2 regions of the Vallitalea longa genome follow, and region 2 is predicted to be linked to the other one. Evidence: predicted binding sites of a transcription regulator. Region 2 holds the regulator's gene; the other holds the start of a gene.
What was found. Region 2 encodes Rex, which represses fermentation and respiration genes when NADH is low (regulators of the CRP and FNR family bind a similar motif). Its sites were predicted from a motif close to ATTGTTAANTANTTAACAAT; they were not measured.
Positions count from the first base shown of each region.

Region 1 (4,449 bases), on a different contig from region 2:
ACCTAATAATAAACCTGCACATATTGTAATAGCAAATAATATAAGAGCGTCTTTGACTATCTTATTTTTCATTCTTAGCCACCTCCCCAAATGCTTTAGGGATTGTAAATCTATCAATAAGTGGTACGAAAAGGTTCATTATGATTATTGCAAATGACACTCCCTCTGGATAACTTCCGTATATTCTAATAACAGCAGTTAATATACCACAACCAAGTCCCATAATGATTTGTCCTGTTTTTGTCATTGGAGATGACGAATAATCTGTAGCCATATAAATTGCACCTATCATCAAACCACCACTGAATATCTGATAAGCAGCATAATTAATATCAAAACCTCTTCCACTAATCAATAATGAAAGTACAAAAACTGTACCTATAAAAAATACTGGTACTCTCCAATTAATTATTTTTCTTATTAATAAATAAATACCACCAATCAATAAAGCTATTGCAGACGTTTCACCTATACATCCTCCAATAAAACCGAAGAATGTATCAGCAATACTTGGAAGACTACTTCCGCCTTCTTTTAGAATACCTAATGGTGTAGCTGTAGTTACTCCATCAAGTTCCCATCTTGTCATTAATCCGGCAAATGATACAAGCAAAAATGCTCTTGCACCTAGAGCTGGATTCATGAAATTCTGTCCTAATCCTCCGAATAATTGCTTAACGATAATTATAGCCACAACACTTCCCATAACTGGTATCCACCAAGGAACTGTATGTGGTAGATTAAGTGCTAATAATAACCCTGTAACTACAGCACTATAATCATTAATGCTAATTTTTCTTTTAGTAATAAATTGAAATAATGCTTCTGATCCAATACTTGATATAATACATAGTACAACTATAAGTAAAGCTCTTGGACCAAAATTGTAGATTCCAAATATAGTCGCTGGCATTAAAGCAATAATTACATCCCTCATTATCTTATCTACAGTTTTATCTGATCTAATATGAGGTGAAGACGATACTATATAATGATCTGTCACAACTAAACCCTCCTACTAAAAACATTAATAATTTTTATTTCTTTTTCTTTGCCATAATCGTTCTCTTAGTCGTTCTTATAGAATGAGTTAAATGTCTGTTTGATGGACATATATATGAGCAAGCTCCACATTCTATACAATTCATACCTTTATATTTTACAAATAAATCATCTTCATTGTTGATAGCTAATGTATTAAGCTTATAAGGTAATAAATTCATTGGACATATACTTACGCATTTACCGCATCTTATACAATTGCTCTCTTCATTTTGAATTGCTTCTTTTTTGGTTAAGCATAATATTGATGATGATCCTTTTATAACAGGTACATCTAGAGAAAATAAAGCCAATCCCATCATTGGTCCCCCTGAGATTACTTTTGTAGGTTCTTCTTTAAACCCTCCAGCAGCTTCTATAAGCTCTCTATAACTTGTACCAATTCTAACTTTGAAGTTCTGAGGCTCTTTTATTGCCCCTCCACTTACTGTAACAATTCTCCTCATAAGAGGTCTTCCTCTGAGAACAGCTCTATGAATAGCTACTACAGTATCAATATTTTGAACAATACAGCCTACATCAGCTGGCAATGCTCCTGCTGGAACTTCTCTTTTAGTTATAGAATATATCAATTGCTTTTCTGCACCTTGTGGATATTTTGTTTTCAGAGTTGCAACAGTAATATTACTAATACCTTTAGTTGCTTCTTTCATTGCTTTTATTGCATCTGGTTTATTATCTTCAATACCAATAAATCCTTTTGCATCTGGAAATAGATGTAATATTATCTGTAATCCTTTTACTACCCTGTCCGTTTCTTCCAACATGATTCTATGATCAGATGTCAAATATGGTTCACATTCCGCACCATTGACAATAATATGATCAATCTTTTTTTCTGGAGGTGGTGATAATTTAATGAATGTTGGAAATGTAGCTCCACCCATACCAACTATTCCTGCCTCTTTAATAATATTAATTATTTCTTCCCTAGAAAGATTTTTATAATCCTTTCTAGCTATCATTGTGTCTATTTCCGTATATTCACCATCATTTTCTATAACGATACCTTGTACTTTGGAACCATTAGGGTGAAGTACATCCTTAATAGCCTTTACAGTACCAGACACTGTAGCATGAATTGGTGAAGAAACGAATCCTTGAGGTTCTCCAATTTTTTGTCCTACTAAAACATTGTCACCTTTTTTTACTAAAGGTTTGCATGGTGCTCCTATATGTTGTAACATTGGGAAAACCAAATCACCTTTTGGCATATAAATCTTAATAGGTTTTTTTTCTGTAAAATCTTTTGAATGACTAGGATGAATTCCTCTTTTGAATGTCAATGCTCCCATTAGTATCCCCCTGTCTTTGTTAGTTTTATAGTAATTATTTTTTATAACGCTTAAGATATATTACTAATAAATATTACTAATAAATAAAATTATTAAAATTAGTATTGTAATAGTATCCATTTCCATATTAATAATAATACAATTCCTTCTGTAATACAAGAATTGATAAAAAAAGTACAAAGTGCTCAACTAGCATATTAACGCTAATAAAGCGCTATTGTTTATTGTATACAATATCCCTTATGTATTTAGCTCCCATATTTACTAAAAAAACTTGTAAAATATGCTAAGATTGTTAATTCATTAACATTGCGTACCCATGAATAAAGCTTAAAGATAAAAAATATCTTTAAGCCTTCTCTTCATCGCTCTTGATTTCTTCAATATTTTCTCTCAAAAATTCTACTAGCCATTTAATAACATCTAAATTAGTTAAAGGTACATCTCCTAAAACATCTTTTAATTCTTTTGTTGATATACTAAATGATTCATCATTATAGCAATGTTCATATTCTATATTAACATTATCGTTGGAAGAAAAAAAAGTTGCAATAGTGGATTCTAAATCTCCTAAAGGTGGTCTATCAATATGATTATAATCCATTTTTGCTAAAATATAAGTCCCCTGATTAACAATTGACTTAATATAAAGTTCACCATTACACATGTTACATGTATCATTTAGTAATGGTATACCTAATCCAACTCGTCGCATAGTTCTTGATGTAGTAAAAGGACTACGAATATCTTTTAATATTACCTCTGGAATACCCTCTCCATCGTCTTGAATGCTAAATTCAAAAACATTATCTTTCACTAGTTCTTTTACTATAATAGTAATATTACTAGATTTAGCTCTTACACTATTCTGAGCTATATCAAGTATGTGCATTGATAATTCTTTCATAGGCAAATAGATTCCTTTCATATAAGAAGATTAACAATTACTGATTCCTAATTTTATAAGTTCACTAACAACTTTATATGATGACTCCTCAGTAGATAATATAGGAATATTTTCTTCGTTTGCTTTCTCAATTGCTTCCTTTTCTATTTTAAAACCTTCTGATACAATTATGCAAGCTGCTCCAGTAAGTACAGCTACTGCTACGATATTCACATGACTCTGAATAGTAACCCAAGCATTACCTTCTTTTGCTTTTCCCATTACAACACTTAATAGATCTCCAACAAAACCGTTGGTTATTTCTGCCTGTAGTCCTTTTTCACCTGCCACTAATTCAAGATTTAGTTGTTTTATTAATTCTGCAACTGTCATTATCATGACCCTCTTTTCTAATATCTATATTTAATATTGTAAAATTCTATGAGAACCTTAAACATCATATAATTATACTCATATAACTGACTTATAACTATATATTATATAATTTTAGTTCCACCATTAGTATTTTCCTTACTAATTGATGGAGGCATTTTTTGTGCAAGCGTAACCATTTGTTCTGCCATATCTCTAACTTTCTGTCTTAGCATAAATACACAATCTTCAATATGAGCCTTACCACAGACAATATCTTCCGCTAATGCCCTACATGTTGGAGCTCCACAAGAACCACAATCGATTTTTGGCAGCATATCATAAATCTCTTCTAATTGTTCAAGCTTTTCTATAGCTTTTTCAACATCATCATCCAATTTCATAACTTGTTTGGTTTGAAGTGGTTTAGACCAATAAAGATCTATTTTTTCATCAAACAAAGGGATGTTTCTTTTAATATAATTATCTTTGTTGTTTTCATTGAATTTCTTAATTCTGTCCATTCTATTACTAGAAACAAAGCAATTCTCAACTGTCAAAGGTCCTCCAAGACACCCACCTACACACGCTAAGCATTCTATGAAATTAACATCATCCAACTTCCCGTTTTCAACTTTCTCTAATATCTTAATTACATTTTCAATACCATCTACCGCTATATGATTTTCAATACCTGATGCATATCCTTCACCGCCAGTATGTGCCCAACCAATACCAGTATTACTGCTCATTTGAAGTATTTCTGGTTCTTTTATTGTTTTTATGACAGGTACAAGTTTCAGATAAATCTCTTTTAAAGATATAACTCCATCT
Region 1 is NZ_BRLB01000002.1:150,022-154,470, forward strand. Features, by position in the region: gene QMG30_RS06860 (RnfABCDGE type electron transport complex subunit G) at 1-72, opposite strand, end outside; gene QMG30_RS06865 (RnfABCDGE type electron transport complex subunit D) at 62-1,003, opposite strand; gene rsxC (electron transport complex subunit RsxC) at 1,038-2,357, opposite strand; gene QMG30_RS06875 (ATP-binding protein) at 2,707-3,264, opposite strand; gene QMG30_RS06880 (DRTGG domain-containing protein) at 3,295-3,636, opposite strand; gene QMG30_RS06885 ([Fe-Fe] hydrogenase large subunit C-terminal domain-containing protein) at 3,741-4,449, opposite strand, start outside.
Region 1: rsxC (electron transport complex subunit RsxC) is a predicted target of Rex. The motif match lies at 2,519-2,538, and genes of this name have one in related genera.

Region 2 (4,449 bases):
TTGCTCTATATAATGTTTGGTTTGTATATCTTCATTTATTGACTTATGTTTTATATAGAAACTGTAATTACCGTTATATATTTGTGAGTGAGTATTTTCTATCTCAATCACTTTATTTACTATTTTATCTAGAAAATAACGGTCATGAGAAATAATTATAACTGTACCTTGATAATTGCACAAAAAGCCTTCCAGCCATTCACATGCTTTAATATCCAAATGGTTAGTCGGTTCATCTAAAAGTAATATATCAGGTTTTTCGAGAAGTATTTTTGCAAGAGCTACTCTTGTTTTTTGTCCACCTGATAAAGTGGATATGTTAGCAGAAAAGTCTTCTTCGCAAAAACCAAGTCCTTTCAAGACACCCTTTATATTACTTTTATAGCTATATCCGTTATTGATTTCAAATGTATGCTGAAGATTAGAATATGATTTCATTAATGAATCCATGGCTTCACTATCATGACTAAGCTGAGACATTTTGATTTCTAAATCTCTTAGGGTGTTTTCCATATCAATGATATCTTTGCATGTAAGGAGCATTTCATCGTATATGGTTTTTTCTGAAGATAAAGAACTATTTTGTGATAGATACCCAAGTTTAGTCATGCTGTTAATTATAACTTGTCCTGAATCTGCTTCTAGTTCATTTGTTATAATTTTAAATAGTGTTGATTTACCAGCTCCGTTAATACCTACTATAGCAGCTTTATCTCCTTTTTCTAACCAAAAACTTATATTATCTAGTACTGTGTTCGTTACAAATGCTTTGCATATATTTTTACATGATAAAATCATAGTTACCTCCTATAAATAATAAAATTACCATACTATGATACCATTAATCATTGGTTTTGAAAAGTTTATAGGTTAATATTACGTTATTTTGGTTAGTATATAGATGATAATAAAAGTTTAGTTTATTTTATCTTACTAGTTTATTTTATTTACATAAGAATAAAATTCTTTTGGACAACATATATATGATAAAAGAACTTTTCTAAAGGGGATGATGACTTGAGTCGTAATGCAGGTTATATGAAGAAATTGAGAAAAGCTCGTGTGGAGAGAAAGCAGTGTATAAGATGTGGGAAGCCTTTATCGCAAGAATCACTTATTAGAGGTGTTAAACAGTGTGAAAAATGCCTTGATTATCAACGTAAAAGAAAATTAGGTCAGATTAGTTCAAAAGTTAATACAACATATTTTTATAACAGGCAATACAAAAAAGATGAGATAAAAAGGAAAGAGCTAGGTAATTTTATGGTTGAAAATAAGATAACCATTAAAGATCTCGCCAAAGAAGCTAATTTATCTCAAAGGACAATTCAAAGAATTTTATATACTGATGCAAACTATACAAAAAAAACTAAAGATGCTATTAATAACTATTTAGGTAAGGAACTCTTATAATTAACTATTTTAGAGCTTTTATACTAGATATAGGAAAGATGTATAAATTTAAGGACATTAAAATATTTTATAAGTCATATCTACTATAAAAAGCTTCTAAATATAAAATAATATATGATAATCTACAGAAAAACTATTGTATGCAATAGACATATAGTGAATGTTGTGTGAATATCTACTAAATACAATGGTTGGGTAGATAATATTTATTGTAATAACCTATAAACAATATGGGAAAAACAGTAATTCATTATTTGACATAGATTTAACAAACATATATAATTATTTTTATAAAAGTTCCAAAATAGTATCAAAGGATTGGGGATTGATTATATGATACAAAAGAAAATATCAACAGCGGTAATCAAAAGATTACCAAAATACTACAGATACTTAGGAGACTTATTGGAAAATGATGTTGTAAGAATTTCCTCTAAAGAATTAAGCCATAGAATGGGTGTAACAGCTTCACAGATAAGACAAGATTTAAATAATTTTGGCGGCTTTGGGCAACAAGGCTATGGTTACAATGTTGAATATCTATACAACGCTATAGGTAAAATACTTGGTTTAGAAAATAAATACAACACGATTATTGTTGGAGCGGGTAATTTAGGTCAAGCACTTGCTAACTATACTAATTTTGATAAAAGAGGTTTTGAAGTCAAAGGACTTTTTGATGTGAATCCAAGACTTGTTGGTATTACTGTAAGGGGTATTGAGATTAAAGATCTAGATGAGTTAGAAGAATTTATTAAAGTGAATAGGATTGATTTAGCGATTCTTACTCTACCTAAACAAAAAGCACCTAAGGTTGCTAATGATTTAGTTAATTACGGAATAAAAGGTATATGGAATTTTGCTCCCATAGACTTAAAATTAACTAATAAAAATGTTGTTGTAGAAAATGTTCATCTATTAGATAGTTTGATGACCCTTTCATACAATATAAAAGAAACAATATAAAAACTTGTTATTTTTGTAGATTTATAACTATTCTTAGAGGTATTAGGTACTCATATTTTGGGTACCTTTTAATTATATTGTGCTATAGAATATAATGATTTGTTACGATATAATTAGTATAGGTTGATTTTTATTTAACACTACTATCTTTATATTTTAACTAATAAGACAAGTTAAGTAGATATTATTTTACTACATATAAATAATGAGGACGTGAATATATGTTTTTTTCTAAACAGAAGATTGAGAAACCAATAAATATAGAAAAAAAAGTCCATATATTAACTTTGGATAATAGATGGCATGAGCTATTTTGTAATAACAGAAAATCAAAAAAAATATCAGATCTAGAAAAAAAACTCAATAAATTAGTTGGTGAACAAGGTCAATTGACTAATGATCTAAAAGAATATTCTTTACTCAAAAAGAAGATGATGGTAGATATTGTTGATAATATGAAAGAAGCCATAGAAGATGAAGACGATACTGCTATAAATGAAATGAAAAAAAGTAAAAAGTACATTAGTGATATTAAAGTTAAATTAGATAAAATGGAAGAGAGAATGGAAACCCTACCAAAAGAGATTCAAATCACTAATAAAGAATTATTGGAATATACTATGCAGGATTGTTATATGCGTATGTTCAATACTAAAAATGAACTGGATGAATTACAAGAATGGATTAACAAAGTTAGGGAAGAATTAAAAGAAAAGGCAGTAAGAAAAACAGAAGCTAAGGAAGAATATGATAGATTATATTCTTATATGCATGATTTAGTCGGGTATGAAATCATTGAATTATATGATAAGAAATATCTGGGAGGAAGTAAATGATAAAAGGGATTGGTAACGATATCATAGAGATAAGCAGAATAGAAAAAGCTATCCAAAATGAAAGATTCCTAGAAAAATACTTTACATTGAATGAAAACAGATTGTTTGAAGATAGAAATCTTAGACCTGAGACGATAGCTGGTAATTTTGCTACGAAAGAAGCTGTTTCAAAAGTTCTTGGTACAGGATTTGTTGATTTTTCTCTTGCGGATATTGAAGTTCTACGTGATGATATGGGTAAACCTTATGTGATTCTATATAATAATGCTAGAAGTCTAGCTGAAAAGCTTAATATTTCCAGAATACATGTTTCTATATCTCATTCTAAGGAATATGTTATTGCTACAGCCTTAGGTGAGTAGATAAGAAAAAGGAGATGTCATAGTATGAAAGTTGTCAGTAGTAGTGAAATGAGAGAAATCGATAGATATACAATACAAGAACTAGGTATTCCAGGTATTGTGTTAATGGAAAATGCTGCTATGTCTGTTGTCAGTGAAACTATAAGTACCATAAGGGAAAGTAGAAAAGTTGTTATCTGTTGTGGTATAGGCAATAATGGTGGGGATGGACTTGCGATTGGAAGAATATTGAGCTGTAACCATATAAATGTATCAATAGCTGTAATAGGTGATTCTAATAAAATAAAAGGTGATGCCAAGATAAATTATGATGTTGCCAAGAAGCTTAATATTGATATACATGAATATAATAGCCAAGAAGAGATGAATGATTTCGTGACTTTAGTAAATGGTTGTGATGTTATCTATGATGCTATTTTCGGAACTGGTTTATCCAGAGAAGTTACAGATAGATATTATGAAGCCATTGATGCGATAAATCATACCAATGCTTATAAAATAGCTGTTGATATACCTTCTGGTATAAATGCAGATGACGGACATGTCTTAGGCATTGCTGTTGATGCTGATAAAACAGTAACGTTCTGTTTGCCAAAATTAGGGCTGTTATTATATCCTGGTGCGAGTAATGTAGGTGAACTGGTAGTTGGAGATATAGGTATCCCATATGTGTCGGTTGAGAGAATAAAATCAAATACATCAATAATGGATGATAATTTGGCGAAACATTTTATGCCTAATAGGGTTAAGATGTCTCATAAAGGGACTTATGGTAAAGTATTGATTATTGCGGGAACCAAGAAGATGACAGGTGCCGCTGTTCTAACGTCTAGTGCTGCATATAGAACAGGAGCAGGATTGGTTAAAACATT
Region 2 is NZ_BRLB01000020.1:16,420-20,868, forward strand. Features, by position in the region: gene abc-f (ribosomal protection-like ABC-F family protein) at 1-798, opposite strand, end outside; gene QMG30_RS20940 (helix-turn-helix domain-containing protein) at 1,018-1,413, shown strand; gene QMG30_RS20945 (redox-sensing transcriptional repressor Rex) at 1,747-2,379, shown strand; gene QMG30_RS20950 (coiled-coil domain-containing protein) at 2,601-3,215, shown strand; gene acpS (holo-ACP synthase) at 3,212-3,577, shown strand; gene QMG30_RS20960 (NAD(P)H-hydrate dehydratase) at 3,602-4,449, shown strand, end outside.